DNA from 2 places in the Oxobacter pfennigii genome. Region 2 is predicted to be linked to the other one. Evidence: a T-box and tRNA genes for the amino acid it is inferred to sense, from the RefSeq annotation. Region 2 holds a T-box; the other holds one or more tRNA genes.

Region 1 (7,965 bases), on a different contig from region 2:
ATTCTCTTTATGTAGGATTGTTGTTCCAAACGGCTTTTTGCCGATGCATCCATAAACGGGATGAATTTTTCTACTATTGATGAAGGCAGAAGAATGAAGAGTATTATTCCTGAGGCCAGTTCCTTATACCCTATAATCCACTGCTCTCCTCCTAAATAGAACAAAATTATCAAATCGGCCATTATAAAGCCTAATGCAACTCCGACTTTGCCGGTATCCTTAAACAATCCTGAAAGAAGGCCGCAAAATGCATATGTTCCTATTATAACCGGCACCTGATCAGCCGATATGCATGTTATTAGCCCCACCGTAGTTCCGATTGCCGCGCCCACCCCTACCCCCTGACCATAAGCAGCCAAAATAACTATCAAAACAGACATCACGACTTTAAAGGAAACTCCCATTATATAAATGTCTGATAACCCTGATATTAAAATGGCACACAATATGGCTATACAAATCATTTCTTCGTTGGAAAGGACTTTTCGGCTCTTTTTATCCATGATTATGGGAAGTGCAAAATTATATATGTATACAAGAGCCATAATTATTGTGGAATTAAATAACCCCATTAAGGTGTCATATAATATAAATGTACCGTTAGTCAATAAGTTCATGAGCAAGGATACTGCAAAATTGATTGTGAAAGCAACAACCCCTGCCTTTAATGTATTGACCCTGTCTTTATAGCCCAGCAATTTAATAGCCACAAAGCTAAGCATTATGCTTACTATTGACTGTATGGTTTCATATCCCACCTCCCTGGTCATTATTCCGGCAATAATGCTTGTCCCTATTACAGCAACATTTTTATTACCGGCAATTAATGCAACTGAAACTATAAAGGCTACTCCGAAGGGGGACAGCATATTTAATATTGATGCCCTTCCTATTATGAATCCCATAACGGAAAGCATAAATGTTCCTTCCAGAGCTATTTCCTTTATTCGGCCCATTAAATACTGCCTGCCGTGTTTTACATTGTATGAATTTTGCTCCACGGCATTTAATGCCTTTTCAACCATTGTACCACCCCAATCCTTTTCCTCTTGGTTTTTTAGGTAAGGCTATTATAGCACGGCGTTTTGGGATAATTTGTAATAATATAAGCGGAATATTCAATAATCATGCGACGTATAATTATAGATTGACAAAAACATCTGTCTAATTCGACTTGTGTTTATGATTAATTAAGGATGAGAAAACACTTTCTTAAGGAATATTTTGGTGATACTGCCTATGGAAAAGACTTAAATTGTTTTTAAAAGATTATAGACACCTTTTGTTTGTCGCTATAGAGGCTTTTTAAAAAGCAATCACTATAAAGATAAAGTGATAAAAAAGCCTGTAAATACAAGCTTTGTAACAATTACATCGGATTTTTTTGTGAGGATAATGAATGGATTATACAACCATATTGACACCCACCCCTTCTCTGCTTATAATGTTGCTGCCTTAAAGCAAAGCACTAAGTAATTAACTAATCAGTTAATCAGAAAGGGGTTTTTTATGGATTTAGCAGTACTCACCGCAACCTTCAAGCGGAATTTCATTATCCAGCTCAGGGCATACCCCAAGCATTTCTTTGTGGGGAACCTCCTTACGGGACTTTATACGGCCATTTACACATTTTTTATGTACCATCTCTTTTTTAGAGGCAATACCAAAGTCAGCTTTGCTAATCTTACAGGAACAACCGATTATATGAGCTTTGTTATCGTTGGAACAGCAGTATATTTATATGTCGTCAGAACCGCTCTGAATGTCAGCAGGAGCCTGATTACTGAGTTACGGGAAGGCACATTGGAAAGCCTCATGATGGCACCCTTTAAGCGAGTTCAATACTTTTTAGGAAATATGCTTCAGCAGGTCCTGACAACCAGCGGCGAAGTTTTGATCATGGTGCTTTTAAGCATCCCTTTCGGACTGCGGTTTTCTAATTTCAACTTACTATCTTTCTTATTCTCCTTTATTGTCAGCCTGTATGCTTTCTTCTCGATTTCCATACTGTTAGCCTGTGTAATGTTATATTCCCGTGATACCTATATCTCTCAAAACACACTGTTTGCCTTGATCTTTCTTTTATGCGGCATTACCTTTCCTATCCAATACCTTCCAGATTGGGCCCAATGTATTGCGAAACTGATTCCGGTGACAGATGCCGTTATCCTAATTCGTAATGCTGTATTGCTGGGCAACAGTATTGAAATGCAATTTGAACGGTTGCTTTATCTGGTTTCGATTAGCACGTTTTATACCCTCATCGGTTTTCAGTTGTTACGGAAAATAGAATTGATAGCTCTGGAAAAAATACACGGATAGGAGTCAAAAGAATGATTATTGCTGAAAATCTGAAAAAGACTTATGAAACCAAAATAAGGAAAGGCTTTTTAAAGTCGGAAAAAACCACCATTGAAGCCGTAAAGGAGCTGAACATGGAGCTTAAAAGAGGTAAAATCGTCGGGTTGTTGGGTGTAAACGGCGCCGGTAAGACGACGAGTATAAAAATGCTATCAACATTGCTTTTACCTACCTCTGGAACTATTTCGGTAGATGGCATCGATGCCGTCAAAAATCCTATGGAAGTAAAAAAGAAAATCAATATGGTGGCGGGGGTGAGAGGATGCTTTACTGGCGTTTAACGGGAAAGGAAAACCTATGGTATTTCGGGCAGTTATATGGAATAGATAATAAGCTTTTAAACAAGCGCATCGATTATTTGATGAAATTGGTTGGGATTGAAGAAAAACAGGACATACCTGTGGAAAATTATTCAAAGGGCATGAAGCAGCGGCTCCAAATAGCAAGGGGGCTTATTAACGACCCGGATTACATTTTTATGGACGAGCCCACGCTGGGTTTGGATTCTGTTATTTCCAGAGAGTTAAGAACTCATGTAAAAAATATAGCTGAAACTGAATGTAAAGGAATCCTTTTAACCTCTCATTATATGGCTGAAATTGAAGAGCTGTGTGATTATGTATATATTTTAAACAATGGATTTGTGTTGGCTGAAGGGACTACAAGTGAACTTGCCCGATACGGAATGAGCACCAAAACATTGATGCTGAAATTGGATACAGAGAAAGATGATGCCCTTCAGCTTATAAGCAAGGCCTGTCGGACTTTGGATCCAGGTGCCGAGGTTAAGATGAATCAAGTACAGGGCAGCTATATAATTACATCGTCTCAGGACATGGCAGGCTGTGTGTCTGCTGCGTGCATACAGCATAAGCTGGTAATAAAACAGCTGTATGAAGAGGCCCCAAAGCTTGAAGATGCCATCATTAAGCTTTCGAAGGGGGCATGGAACAATGAAAAGATTTCTTAAATCGGTAACTGCGGAAGCCATCAAGCAGCACAAGAATTACTTCCACAGCAAAATGATTTATGTGCCCTTGTCCCTTTGGCCGCTTATAAGCTTTGTTTCGGCATATTATAGTTTTAAGCCCTTCTCCATTGAAAATGCCCAAATACCTTATTTAAACGAAGAAAACCTTATTTTGTTTATATTAATTGGTTATTTATGTATGAGTTTTTTCAGATCTCTGGTTCAATCGGCATGGTTTTTTTCATTTGAAAGGGAGTCGGGTACGCTGGAACTGATTTATCTCACACCTGTCAACCGGATGAGTATCATCCTGGGCAACGCGCTGTCGTCGGTTTTTGAAAGCGTTTGGGTGATGGCAGTTTTTGCAGGAGGTATATTGTTTCTTAAGCAGCATGATTTGAACTTAAATATTCCGGCAGCTTTAGCTGCAGCTGCTTTGATGATGCTGATGGCAGTTAGTTGGGGACTATTTTTAAATTCATTATTCCTGTTCTCAAGGGATACAGGCTTTCTTTTTACAATTTTGGAAGAACCAATGGAGATTTTTTCAGGTGTGAAAATACCTACTGTGCTTTTTCCGCTGTGGGCAAAAATGATCAGCCTGATATTCCCACTGACTTATGCCGTTGAAGCCATGCGCGGTGTCTTTTTAAATAGCGAGAGTATTTATGATTTAAGGACTTTCATTGGAACCAGCACATGCATTATTCTGGTATTATTTCTTATTTCGGGCGTATGTTTGCTGCTGGGAGAAAGGCATGCAAAAAAGACCGGAAACATGTCGCTTTTTTAGTATACCATAATTAATACTTGCAGCATCCATTTCATATGAATTTACACGATAAAGTTCATGATATAATGGTAAAAAACGAAGCAGGTGGCAGAATGATCGTTAATTCAGTTAATGAAAACAATTGGCATATTGATTTTACATACTCCCCTCTTTTTGAAATGCTGTGCAGCCTTCATGTTCTTGTAAAACTGAGCATCATTTAGAACGCCTGGAATGGGCACAGCTGCTGCTTTCCCGCATGCCATCGAAGCTTAAAACCGATATTGTGGAATTGGGCGGGAAAACAGAAGAATGGTGCGTTATTATGGATCTTTGTAACTGTTATGAAGCATGCGATGATTTCAACATTATAGCTGCAATAAACTTCCTGGAGGACTTGCCCTTGACCAGCTTCCACGAAGCTTATGCCAAATACAACAACATAACCGAGTGCACCGATGAGAAAGTGAAAAGTAAGATAACCGGCGTATTGAAAGAATATTACTTTACCTGCTTTGAAAAAGAAATCCGTTATGTTGAACCCTTACTTGTAAGGAATCTCCGGCGAGAATCGGAACAATGCAGGCATTCAGGCATATTGAAATATATAGCAAAGCTGCATAATCGGATTGAAATTACTAATGATGCCTTTTTATTTCATAAATACAAACTGTTCACGGTACCTTTTACCAGTTTCAGCAGAATTGTGGTGCGAATAAGCTCCTATATCGATCCTCATTTACTCATGGATTATGAACAGGATATGGTGCAGTTTACAATCAGGATGCACCTGAATAAAGGTGAGGAATCGGTACCGAGGGATTTACTCCGCGTCGTAAAAGCGCTTTCCGATGAAACAAGGCTGAAAATTCTAAGGAGGATTTTTAAACAAAGAGAGACGACCCAGAGCCTTGCAGCCGAATTAAAGCTCACCGAGGCATGCGTATCAAAACATTTGAAGCTGCTTTATGAAGCAGGAGTCCTGTATAAGGAGCGAAGCGGCAACTATATCTATTATTATTTGAACACATCAGCCATTGACAAAATCCCATGGGCGATATATGAATATATGGGGTAAATCAGCGTCGGCAGCAGATATTATTGCCGCAGGCGATATCATGATATCATTCACCCAGCGAATATAATTGATACGCAAGGACGAATATAATTGAAAAAAGCAGTGAAATCAATGGATTTCACTGCTTTTTTCTGGTAGCGGCGGTGGGACTCGAACCTACGACCCTTCGGGTATGAACCGAATGCTCTAGCCAACTAAGCTACGCCGCCACAAATGGTTGCGGGGGAGGGATTTGAACCCACGGCCTCCGGGTTATGAGCCCGACGAGCTACCAAACTGCTCTACCCCGCGATAAAAACTTTTTTATAGATTAATTTATAATGCATCCTAAGTTACGACAAGAAATAGTATAGCATCATATTCATGCACTTTCAAGGTCTTTAGGAAATTTTTTTAAAGTAAATTTTGCCGTTTTATCAGCTGCCTTTAACGCATTTAATCGGTCCATCCAAGGACTCTTATAAATATCATGTGCATTCTGAACTTATTCCATGCATAATATGAGTGGCCTCCCCCGTACATGTAGGCAGACAGTATCTACAGCATTAAAAAGACCTACATCTTGAGTATACAGGCCCTTTTGAATAGAATACTATGCTTTCCAATGCTGAAGAAGGTCTATAAGATCAAGCATGGTCTTTTGATTGTCAGTACTTAAATTATTGATCCTGTTCATTAAAAGGGTCAATGTGGTGTTATCCTTGTTTTCAAAGGAAGGCTGCAAATGTTTGAAGACCTCCTCAAGGGTCATTTCAAAAGCGCCCGCGATCTTAGCTATACTTTCAACAGTCACACTTGTTTCACCACGCTCAATTTCCCCTAAATGGGAACGGTGCATATTTGCCCTATGTGCCAGTTCTTCCTGACTCCAGTTTCGTTCATTCCGTAAATTACGTATTCTTTCACCTACTAATTTTACAATGTCATTCATTTTTGTCACCCCTTACAAGAAAAATTATCCTGTTTATGCTATCGGTGCAACCAGTCATAATGGACAATTTAACTTTTATGACGGTTATAACCGTTGACTTTTGCAAAACTTTTCCTTATACTTGTAGTAATTGGAAAGCCAAAAATGTATAAAGTGGGGTGCCATGGATGAGATGGTGTTTCTACAAATCAGCCCCTGCTATTATATCGGCATCAGGCTTTATTTTTAGTTTATTTATTTACATGGCCGTTAAATACTTGCCGCCAGACGCAGACTTGTTGTTATGGGCAACTGTCATATTCACTCAGACACTTTCAGGGTTGATGTTCGGACTGTTAATTAAAAAGCTGCATGACCGCTCCAACAGCGACTCATTAACGGGCTTAAAGAACAGGCGTTATTTTTACAACAGGCTTGCACATGAAATGGGACGCTTGAAAAAGGTTAAATCATCTGTATCTCTTGCAGTTATTGACGTGGACAATTTTAAAAATATTAACGATACTTATGGACACGTTGAAGGTGACAGGGTTTTAGCAGAGCTTGCAAGCATTTTCAAGACACACGCAAGGGCGAAAGACATTGTTGTAAGATGGGGCGGTGAGGAATTTGCGATCATACTGCCTGATACTGACTGTGAAGGGGCAAAAGCATATGCTGAACGTATAAGGAGTGTAGTTGAAAATCATAGTTTTCCCTGTAAAGTTACAATTTGCATCGGTATTACCTGTACGGAAATTGATATGGATATGGATAAGTTTGTAGCTATGGCAGACCAAGCATTATATAAAGCTAAAGAGAAGAAAAACAGAGTAGTAAGCATGAAAGGGCAGCTTCTGTTGAAGTAGCTGAGCTGGGTATATAAAGACAATATCTTTCCTAAGTCAACCGGTGCTTAAGGATTTACAGGGTATAATGGTTTTACTATTTCCTGAAAGATGGATGAAAGGAATTGACGATATGATTACAATTGCTGAAAAAGTAGATATTCTAAAGCGTCAATTAAATTCTCTCATAAGCAATGGAAATTTAGACAATCCCTTAGTATTGGAAATAAGCCAGGAATTAGACAAAACCATCGTAGAGTTTTACACATTACAGAGCAGTACAGAGGATACTCTCTATTGCAGGAAACAGGTGGTTTAAACTGATCAACCTAGTAAGTAATTTCACCCTAGCGCTTTATCAGGAGATGACATAGTAATATGGGCAAAGAGTCAATTATATTAGCATCTTCATGGATTATAGCTTCATTGATGTTATTATTTTTTGTCCCAGAAAATAGAATCCGCCATGCTTGGCTAATTTTTCTCTTTAAACAATTGATGACATGGATATTGGGGTTATTGGTTGTAGAATACGATTTGATTGAATATCCGGTTGAAATATTCAAATATGCAAATAAAACAAGTTTTACATTTGAATATTTTGTTTATCCTGTAATTTGTGTTGTTTTCAACCTTCACTATCCTGGAAAGAAAACTTTGCTAAAACAATTCATATATTATTTATATTATTGTACGGCAATAACTGTAATTGAGATATTTATTGAAAAATACACAAATCTTATTAAGTATATACATTGGTCATGGTATTTAACCTGGATTACCTTATATATAACGTTTTTTGCTTCGAGAAAATTTTATGTGTGGTTCTTTAAACTATAAGACAGCAATTAAGTGTTCTTTTACGGAATTTTCATATTTATTCAGATTTGTCAGTATAATAGAATGTCAGTACTTTTATGGAGTTTTTACATATGTACCAATATCCAAAGATTCTACCTGAAACCCCCGCACCTAACCCTAATAACCCCACTGATGAACAAAGACATGATATGCTGAGAACATCCC
Region 2 (7,965 bases):
CGCTGAACCTTATAACGGCAGCTTGTGCCCCGGCGTTGAAATTACTGGGAATCCCTCCGGAGGTTCTTCCCCTGGTATTGATGAAACCAATGTCAGGGAGCGGCTCATTGGGCATAACGGCAGAGATAATACAAAAATACGGTCCCGATTCTCTGATTGGGAGGATAGCATCTACCATGATGGGCTCAACAGAGACCATATTTTATACCATGGCGGTATACTATGGTGCCATAGGGATAAAAAAAATGCGGCATACGTTAATAAGCGCTATTTTAGCCCATGGAGCCGGAGTTATAGCATCCTGCATTATTTGCAGAATGGTATTTGGATCATGAACATCAAATGTAAAAAGAAGGAAAATATGGATAATGTATAGAATATTGTTTTCTAGGGCTTAATTTTCTAAATGAAAGGGGTAAGCTTATGGGAAATAATTTTGAGACGGATGTAAAAAAGACAAGCGCTTCTTTATATAAATCCATTGATTATAGCGGCTTTATTGAAAGGGCTTTTGCAAGAGGAGCAGATTTTGCCATTGCAGCGGCAGCAGGATATTTTATATATAAGCTCGAGGGAATTACCTTTGCTTTGCTCTTTGGTTTTATTTTCGATATGCTCCATAGAATTATATTTACTTATATTTGGGGCGCTACTATTGGGAAGTTGTTATTTGGGGTAAGGGTGATATCCAGAAATTCCGGCAAGCTTGTCTTAGGCCAGGTTATAATAAGGGAATTTTCTAAATACATATCAGGAGCATTCCTGAATTTCGGATACATTACAATTATATTTAGCAGAAGAAAAAGGTCGTGGCACGATATGGTAGCCTGTACTGTAGTTACATCAGGGGGGAGGGATGAGGCCATATATGCCAGAAAGGTATATAAAGACAGTCCGGAAAAATGGAATATGCCTGCTTCGGCATCTGTAACATTTATATTTACAGCTGCATTGATTTTTTTAGTAATTAAAACTTCAGCATATATTCTGCATGATATCGGAATGATTGGCTTTGTACCTGTAAGAGATACTTATCCCGAGGAATTTACATATAATGTCCCATCTTCGTCTATTGTGTCCGACAGCTTCATTAAAGATATAATACAATTAGGAGATACAGATGGTGATGGGAATTATGAAGTTTTCAAGGAAGGCATAAAGATGGGAGAGACATCCATTAATGACATACGCTTTCTTTCAGGAAAGCCTGCAGACGGGAAATTAGGAATTTTAACTGAAAACAGAGTAATACAATACAGGTTATTGGATATGAATCTTGATAAAAGGGATGAATTGGCTGTTCTTTATGAGGATAAGAGCATAAGCATTTACAGTCTGATAGAAAGCAGCAGGGAAATAGCAAAATTCGGACCTATAGGCTTAGAGACAATCATTTCCGTATTTAAGGGAAGGCTTCAATCCAATGGTCCCTGCAGTTTTTACATACTTGGGGATAAAAATAAACTGTCTGTTGTAAATATTGTAGAGGGTAAAGCCGAATGCAAAGATTATATACTTCCCGGCTCTTATAATTTTATCTCTGCAGACATAGGTATCTTTAATGATGAGGGTTATTTAGCAGCTGTGACGGAGGATAATAGGCTTGTATTTTACAGCTTTGACGGCAATTTCTTTAACATAGACAAAGAAATGGACATGAATATAAAGGGAAAAATCAATATAACAATCAAGGATATAAATGCAGATGGCAAAAATGAGATGGTTGTTATGTCACCATTAGCAAGTGACAGGCATAATGGTGTTTTTGCGGCCTATGATGTATCGGGAGATAAAATTAAAAAGATATGGGAAGGCGGAAGAACCTACTATCATGAAAAACAGGATATAGTTTTTTTCCTTGCCGACGGTGCTGACGTGGATAAGGATAAAAGATTTGAAGCTTATCTGGTTTCACCAGGTATATCAGGAGATGCCGGCAAGACAGCCTTGTTTATGTTCGAAAGCGACAATAACTTATTTAAAGCAAATGACATTTTAAGGGCTTTAAGTTTTAATCGGTAAAAACCACGGTTAATACAATGCAATTTGTTATAATACAAAATAAAAAGCCATACCGAAGAAATACATGATTTGACAAAAACTTATAACAGTATTATAATCCAATATATGTAAACAGACGTCAAAGAAAGAAGGACTATAATTGAAGGAATTGAATTACAAATCACACGCGGCTCCATCCGAATCGGGTTCCATAAGGCGGGAGATTTTAAAGATTACTATCCCTGCATTTGTGGAACTTGTCATGTCAACGCTATTTGGCATGGTGGATATGATTATGGTGGGTCAATTGAGTCCTGCCGCCATTGCCTCCGTCGGGCTGACCAATCAGCCTTTCATGCTTCTCCTCGCAGTATTTGCAGCCATAAATGTCGGTACAACTACATTAGTAGCCTGGAACATAGGCGCAGGAAACCGGGAAAAAGCCAACGACGTTGCCCGCCAGACTGTAATTATAAATATTATTCTGGGGTTAATAATGAGCAGCATAGGCTTTATTTTTTCGCGGCAAATTATAATTTTTATGGGAGCAAACGCAGATACCATAGGTTACGGAACCTCATATTTTAGAATTGTAGCTGCAGGACTTGTTTTTCAGGCTGTTTCCCTTGGTGTAACCGCTGCCCTTCGCGGCGCCGGTGAGACAAAAATTCCTATGATGTACAACGTTGGGAGCAATCTGTTAAATGTTTTTGGAAATTATGTGCTCATTTACGGGAAATTCGGTTTTCCCGAGTGGGGTGTTGCCGGAGCTGCCGTTTCAACATCTCTCTCAAGGCTTTTAGCATGTTTTATAGCGTTGTATATAATATTTTTCTCAAAGCATTCCCGTGTAAAGATTAACATAAGAAGCATGTTGAAAGTTGATACGGAAATAATTAGAAAAATGTTTTCCATAGGACTTCCAGCAGCAATTGAACAATTTATTCTGCAAAGCGGGCTTATGATTTTTGCCAGGACGGTATCCACTATAGGTACTGCAGGTTATGCCGCTCATCAGATAGGACTTAATATAAGCGGCCTGACCTTTGCACCCAGCATGGCCTTTGGTATAGCTGCCACCACACTTGTAGGCCAAAATCTTGGTGCCAATGACGAAGAAAAGGCCAAACAGTGCGGGGACATTGTGCATCATATTTCCATGGTTATAGCTTGTATAATGGGCCTTATATTTATTTTGTTTTCCTATCCGATGGCCCTCTTATATACAAAAGATTTGGAAGTTGCGGCCATGGCGGGGATGGTTTTAAAAATAATGGCATTGGCCCAGCCCGGTCAATCAACTCAGCTGACCTTAGCCGGCGCCTTAAGAGGTGCAGGAGATACTAAATATCCATTATATGCTTCGTTTTTAGGGATATGGGTATTCAGAGTAGGGATTGCCTATATCCTGGTTAATGTATTGCATTTCGGACTTATAGGGGCCTGGGTGGCATTGACGCTAGACCAGTATACCCGTTCTGCCATTATATATCTCAGGTACCGTTCAGGCAAATGGAAGTATATAAAGCTGCGTTCCCAGGAAGAAAAAGAAACTTTAAAAATATCCTGATTATTAGAGGCTTCAAAATTTCGAACACTCAATTCGCTATGTTCGAGCTCTGCAAGTTCTAAGGCTCCCTGCCTTGAAAATACAAGAATTTTTGATAACTCACTTTCGCTCAAACAATCAAAAATTTTAAGCATTTTCTGCGGCAGAGCCGCCAAGAGCTTTTAAAGAACTCTCACAATGCTTATTTACGTTGTTCAAAATTTTGAAGCCTTCTTTCTTTTTTGTATAAAAGATATAATTTACAAAAGCTTCAATTAGAAGATATTATTTCTATTTGCAAATGTACATAAAGCATTCTATAATTCGCAAGAAGAATTAATTTTTATAACAAATTTATGAAGGCCAACAGATAATCAGGACGTCTAATATGGTGTGAGGGAAAAGGAGGTGACGGTATTGCAGGATGAAAGTATAATAAAAGCTGTGCTGAAGGGCCATACAGCAGGATATGCCATACTGGTTGACAGATATAAGAATATTATCTTTGACCTTTGCTATAAGTATACATATGACTACAGCGAAGCTCAGGATCTGTCCCAGGAGATTTTATTAAAGGCATATAAGAAACTGAGTACTTTTAAGAATTCATCAAAATTTTCCACATGGCTTTATAGGATAGGAGTAAATACATGTATAGATTGGGTAAGAAAAAATAAAAAGTACAGCGGCACGATTTCTATAGACCAAGACAGATATATAGAGCTTCTGCCGTCACAGAATCCGGTGCCCGAAGATATTGTAGTCGATAGTGAAAAAAGAGAATTACTGAGAAATGCAATACACAGCCTTCCTGAAAAATACAAAACGGTGATAATATTATATAATTATAAAAATTTAAGCTGCAAAGAGATATCCGACATATTGGGTGTTGCTGTGAATACTGTCGAAACCAGGCTTTATAGAGGGAAAAAGTTATTAAGAGATAAGCTTTTAAAACCGTGTAACGGAGGTGAGTATTTATGGAATGCAGTGAAGTAAGCATAAAGCTTGATGAGTTCATTAAAAACAGGCTTGATGAATCTGTTATGAATAGTATAAAACTCCATCTTTCAGAATGCCGTGAGTGTTCCGAGGAGCTTAGTGTGTTAAGAGAAATAAACGGAATACTTGCCATGGATGGACAGGTAAGTACGGACTTGGGGTTTACTGAAAGTGTAATGCAAAGTCTAGAAAAAGAGCGGGAAAAGAGAAGAAGATTTATATTTGAGAGCCTTCCGTCTGTTAATCTTGGAGCAAGCCTTATATTAACAGGGATTCTCATTATGCTTATGAACACAGGGGGTATGGTAACCCGGTGGGTTGACAGCAGTATTCAGTACAGCACCGATGCCATTGACAGGAATGTAAATACTACTTCTCAAAGCATAGATTTGCTGATAAACAATATTATTAATCCAGGAGGTAAATAAAATGAGATGTGCATTTCACAACGAAAAGGATGCGGAGTTTATATGTTCATCCTGCGGACAGCCCATATGCAGGGATTGTCTTATGATTGTAAATGGTAAAAACTACTGCAGGACATGCGGTCATAATCTATCCGCGCTCAATAATACCCATCAATATGGTCCTGTGCCTGACAAAAGAGGAGATGGAATAAGCGGATTTTTATTCTTCATATTCCTGTTTGCACCCGGGCTCAGGCATATGTATCTGGGCCTTATGAAAAGAGGAATTCATTTTCTTTTGACTTTCTTCGGAGCTATAGCTGTTGGGATGCTCCTCGGAAGCGGTATAGGAGAAGTTATCATACCGGTATGCTTTATAGTTTGGTTCTACAGTGCCTTCGACAGCTATCAGTGCAGGAAGCTCCTTGCGAGGGGTGAAAAGGTTGAAGACGCTCCCCTGTTTAAGGATTATGGCTATGAGGAGATTAAAAATTATTTTTCAGGAAGGAAGCAGCTTATTGGAATTGCAGCAATAGTGCTTGGGGGCTATCTTTTGTTAAAACAATTTGTCCGGTATGGATGGGCGTTCCCTTTGCCTAATGCAGTGATAAGAGCTATTGACTTCATACTTAGAAATTCTGTGCCGATATTTATGATACTCTTTGGAATATATCTTATTGCCAGGACAGGCAAAAAGGCCAAGGATTATATTGAAACACCCAATGAATAGTATATAAATATTGACAAAAAAATTAAGCTAATATATAATTTGTAATAGTTTTATAAGTAAAGATGTTGACGGGAAGAGTAAGCAGTGAAGAAATCTTAAAGAGAGCCGGATCAGGTGAAAGCCGGTGTTTTCAAAGCTGTTGAACATGGCCCCTGAATCGCACAGTCGAAAAAAGTATGGATATTTAATAGTATCAATAGCCTTTATTTAAACTGTGCCGGAAGCAGCCGTTAAAATTGCAGGGTGATTATTGTCACTTGTTGAGTCCCATATCGTGAGATATGGGAGAATTAGGGTGGTAACGCGTTTAAACTCGCCCCTTCTTGTAAGGGTGCGGGTTTTTTTATTTTGTATTCAAGCCCTGTTACGGACTTATGTGAGTTTATATCGTAAAATTAGGGGTATATTAAAAAATAGATAGGAGGAAAATTTCATGACACAAAAAAAGACCTATTATATTACGACACCTATATATTATCCCAGTGACAAGCTTCATATAGGTAATACCTATACAACCGTTGCTGCTGATGCTGCAGCCAGGTTTAAAAGGTTATCGGGATACGACGTAATGTTTTTGACGGGTACAGATGAGCATGGCCAGAAAATCCAGAGGATAGCCGAAGGCAAGGGCACTACTCCCAAGGAATATGTTGATAAAATCGTAGCCGGAATTAAAGAGTTGTGGAAAGTTATGGATATATCCTATGACAAATTCATACGTACGACAGACGGCTATCATGAACAGTCAGTTCAGAAGATATTTAAGAAGCTCTTTGATCAGGGGGATATATACAAAGGCCATTATGAAGGTCTTTATTGCACACCCTGTGAAGCCTTCTGGACAGAGACCCAGGTTTACGACGGCAAGTGTCCCGATTGCGGAAGGCCGGTGGAATTGACCCGGGAGGAAGCTTACTTCTTTAAAATGTCAAAATATCAGGAGAAGCTTTTAGCGCATATAGAAGAAAATCCTGAGTTTATACAGCCGGAGTCCCGGAAAAATGAAATGATAAATAATTTCTTAAAACCGGGCCTGGAAGATTTATGCGTGTCCCGTACTTCCTTCAGCTGGGGAATTCCCGTCAGCTTCGATGAAAAGCATGTTGTATATGTATGGATAGATGCACTTTCAAACTATATCACGGCTTTGGGCTACGGTCAGGAAGAGGATTCCCTTTATAAGAAATACTGGCCTTGTGATGTCCATCTTGTGGGCAAAGATATAATAAGATTCCATACAATAATATGGCCGATTATGCTCATGGCTTTAGGAGTACCTCTTCCAAAGCAGGTATTCGGTCATGGATGGCTTTTAGTCGATGGCGGTAAAATGTCAAAATCAAAGGGCAATGTAGTAGACCCGGTGGTTTTGGTGGAGCATTTTGGCGTGGACCCTGTAAGGTATTATCTTTTAAGGGAAATACCTTTTGGCTCTGACGGTTTATTCAATAATGAGATATTTATGAAAAGAATAAACTCAGACCTGGCTAACGACCTTGGAAACCTGGTATCCAGGACAGTGACCATGGTAGAAAAGTATTTTGACGGCAAAATCCCTGCTCCTGATAAAAAAGATATCTTCGATGAAGAACTCATAGCTTTAGCTGAAGCAGTACCTTCAAAGGTGGAAAAATTAATGGATGGGCTTAAAATAAGCGATTCATTAGAAGAGATATGGAAGCTTATCGGCCGCGCCAATAAATATATAGATGAGACAGCGCCTTGGGTGCTGGCGAAGGACGATGAAAACAAGGGAAGGCTTAAGACGGTAATTTATAACCTGTGTGAAACCATAAGGATAGTATCCGTGCTCATATCCTCATACCTTCCGTCAACATCTCCTAAAATAAACCTACAGCTGGGGATAGACGGAGAGCTTATACAATGGGAGAGCATTAAAAAATTCGGTAAATTAAAGGCTGGAACGAAGGTTCAAAAAGGCGGAGTCATATTCCCAAGGGTAGATATTGAAAAGAAGCTTGCGGAGTTTGAAAAAATAAGAGAAGAACAGATAAATGCCGCAAATGCTTCAATAGTTTCTCCTATGGCGCCAATAAAGGAGCAAATTACAATCGACGATTTTGCAAAAATAGATTTAAGGGCTGCAAAAGTTATAGCCTGCGAAAAAATAAAGGGTTCTGATAAACTCTTAAAGCTTCAGCTGGAAATGGGGGGAGAAGTAAGGCAGGTTGTATCCGGAATTTCAAAATATGTAACCTGTGAGGAAATGGTGGGCAAAACCGTAGTAATTGTTGCCAACCTGAAACCGGCAAAAC

Evidence for each region. A T-box is a leader RNA that pairs with one kind of tRNA and senses whether it is charged. The one in region 2 lies ahead of metG (methionine--tRNA ligase), so its partner is inferred to be a tRNA-Met.
Region 1: it encodes a tRNA-Met, which carries the amino acid that the T-box ahead of metG (methionine--tRNA ligase) is inferred to sense. The anticodon was not compared.

The regions. Positions count from the first base shown of each region.
Region 1 is NZ_LKET01000051.1:49,246-57,210, forward strand. Features, by position in the region: gene spoIIE (stage II sporulation protein E) at 1-1,025, opposite strand, end outside; gene OXPF_RS17445 (ABC transporter permease) at 1,510-2,322, shown strand; gene OXPF_RS23430 (ATP-binding cassette domain-containing protein) at 2,334-2,642, shown strand; gene OXPF_RS17450 (ABC transporter ATP-binding protein) at 2,624-3,331, shown strand; gene OXPF_RS17455 (ABC transporter permease) at 3,315-4,124, shown strand; gene OXPF_RS22635 (hypothetical protein) at 4,160-4,327, shown strand; gene OXPF_RS17460 (ArsR/SmtB family transcription factor) at 4,363-5,181, shown strand; tRNA gene OXPF_RS17465 (tRNA-Met) at 5,314-5,390, opposite strand; tRNA gene OXPF_RS17470 (tRNA-Met) at 5,396-5,472, opposite strand; gene OXPF_RS17475 (helix-turn-helix domain-containing protein) at 5,774-6,112, opposite strand; gene OXPF_RS17480 (GGDEF domain-containing protein) at 6,280-6,960, shown strand; gene OXPF_RS17485 (aspartyl-phosphate phosphatase Spo0E family protein) at 7,028-7,258, shown strand; gene OXPF_RS23545 (CBO0543 family protein) at 7,369-7,779, shown strand; gene OXPF_RS17495 (flavin monoamine oxidase family protein) at 7,872-7,965, shown strand, end outside.
Region 2 is NZ_LKET01000043.1:36,730-44,694, forward strand. Features, by position in the region: gene OXPF_RS16455 (spore maturation protein) at 1-335, shown strand, start outside; gene OXPF_RS16460 (RDD family protein) at 424-2,022, shown strand; gene OXPF_RS16465 (MATE family efflux transporter) at 2,162-3,571, shown strand; gene OXPF_RS16470 (sigma-70 family RNA polymerase sigma factor) at 3,968-4,549, shown strand; gene OXPF_RS16475 (anti-sigma factor family protein) at 4,531-4,980, shown strand; gene OXPF_RS16480 (B-box zinc finger protein) at 4,982-5,689, shown strand; T-box leader at 5,746-6,013, shown strand; gene metG (methionine--tRNA ligase) at 6,123-7,965, shown strand, end outside.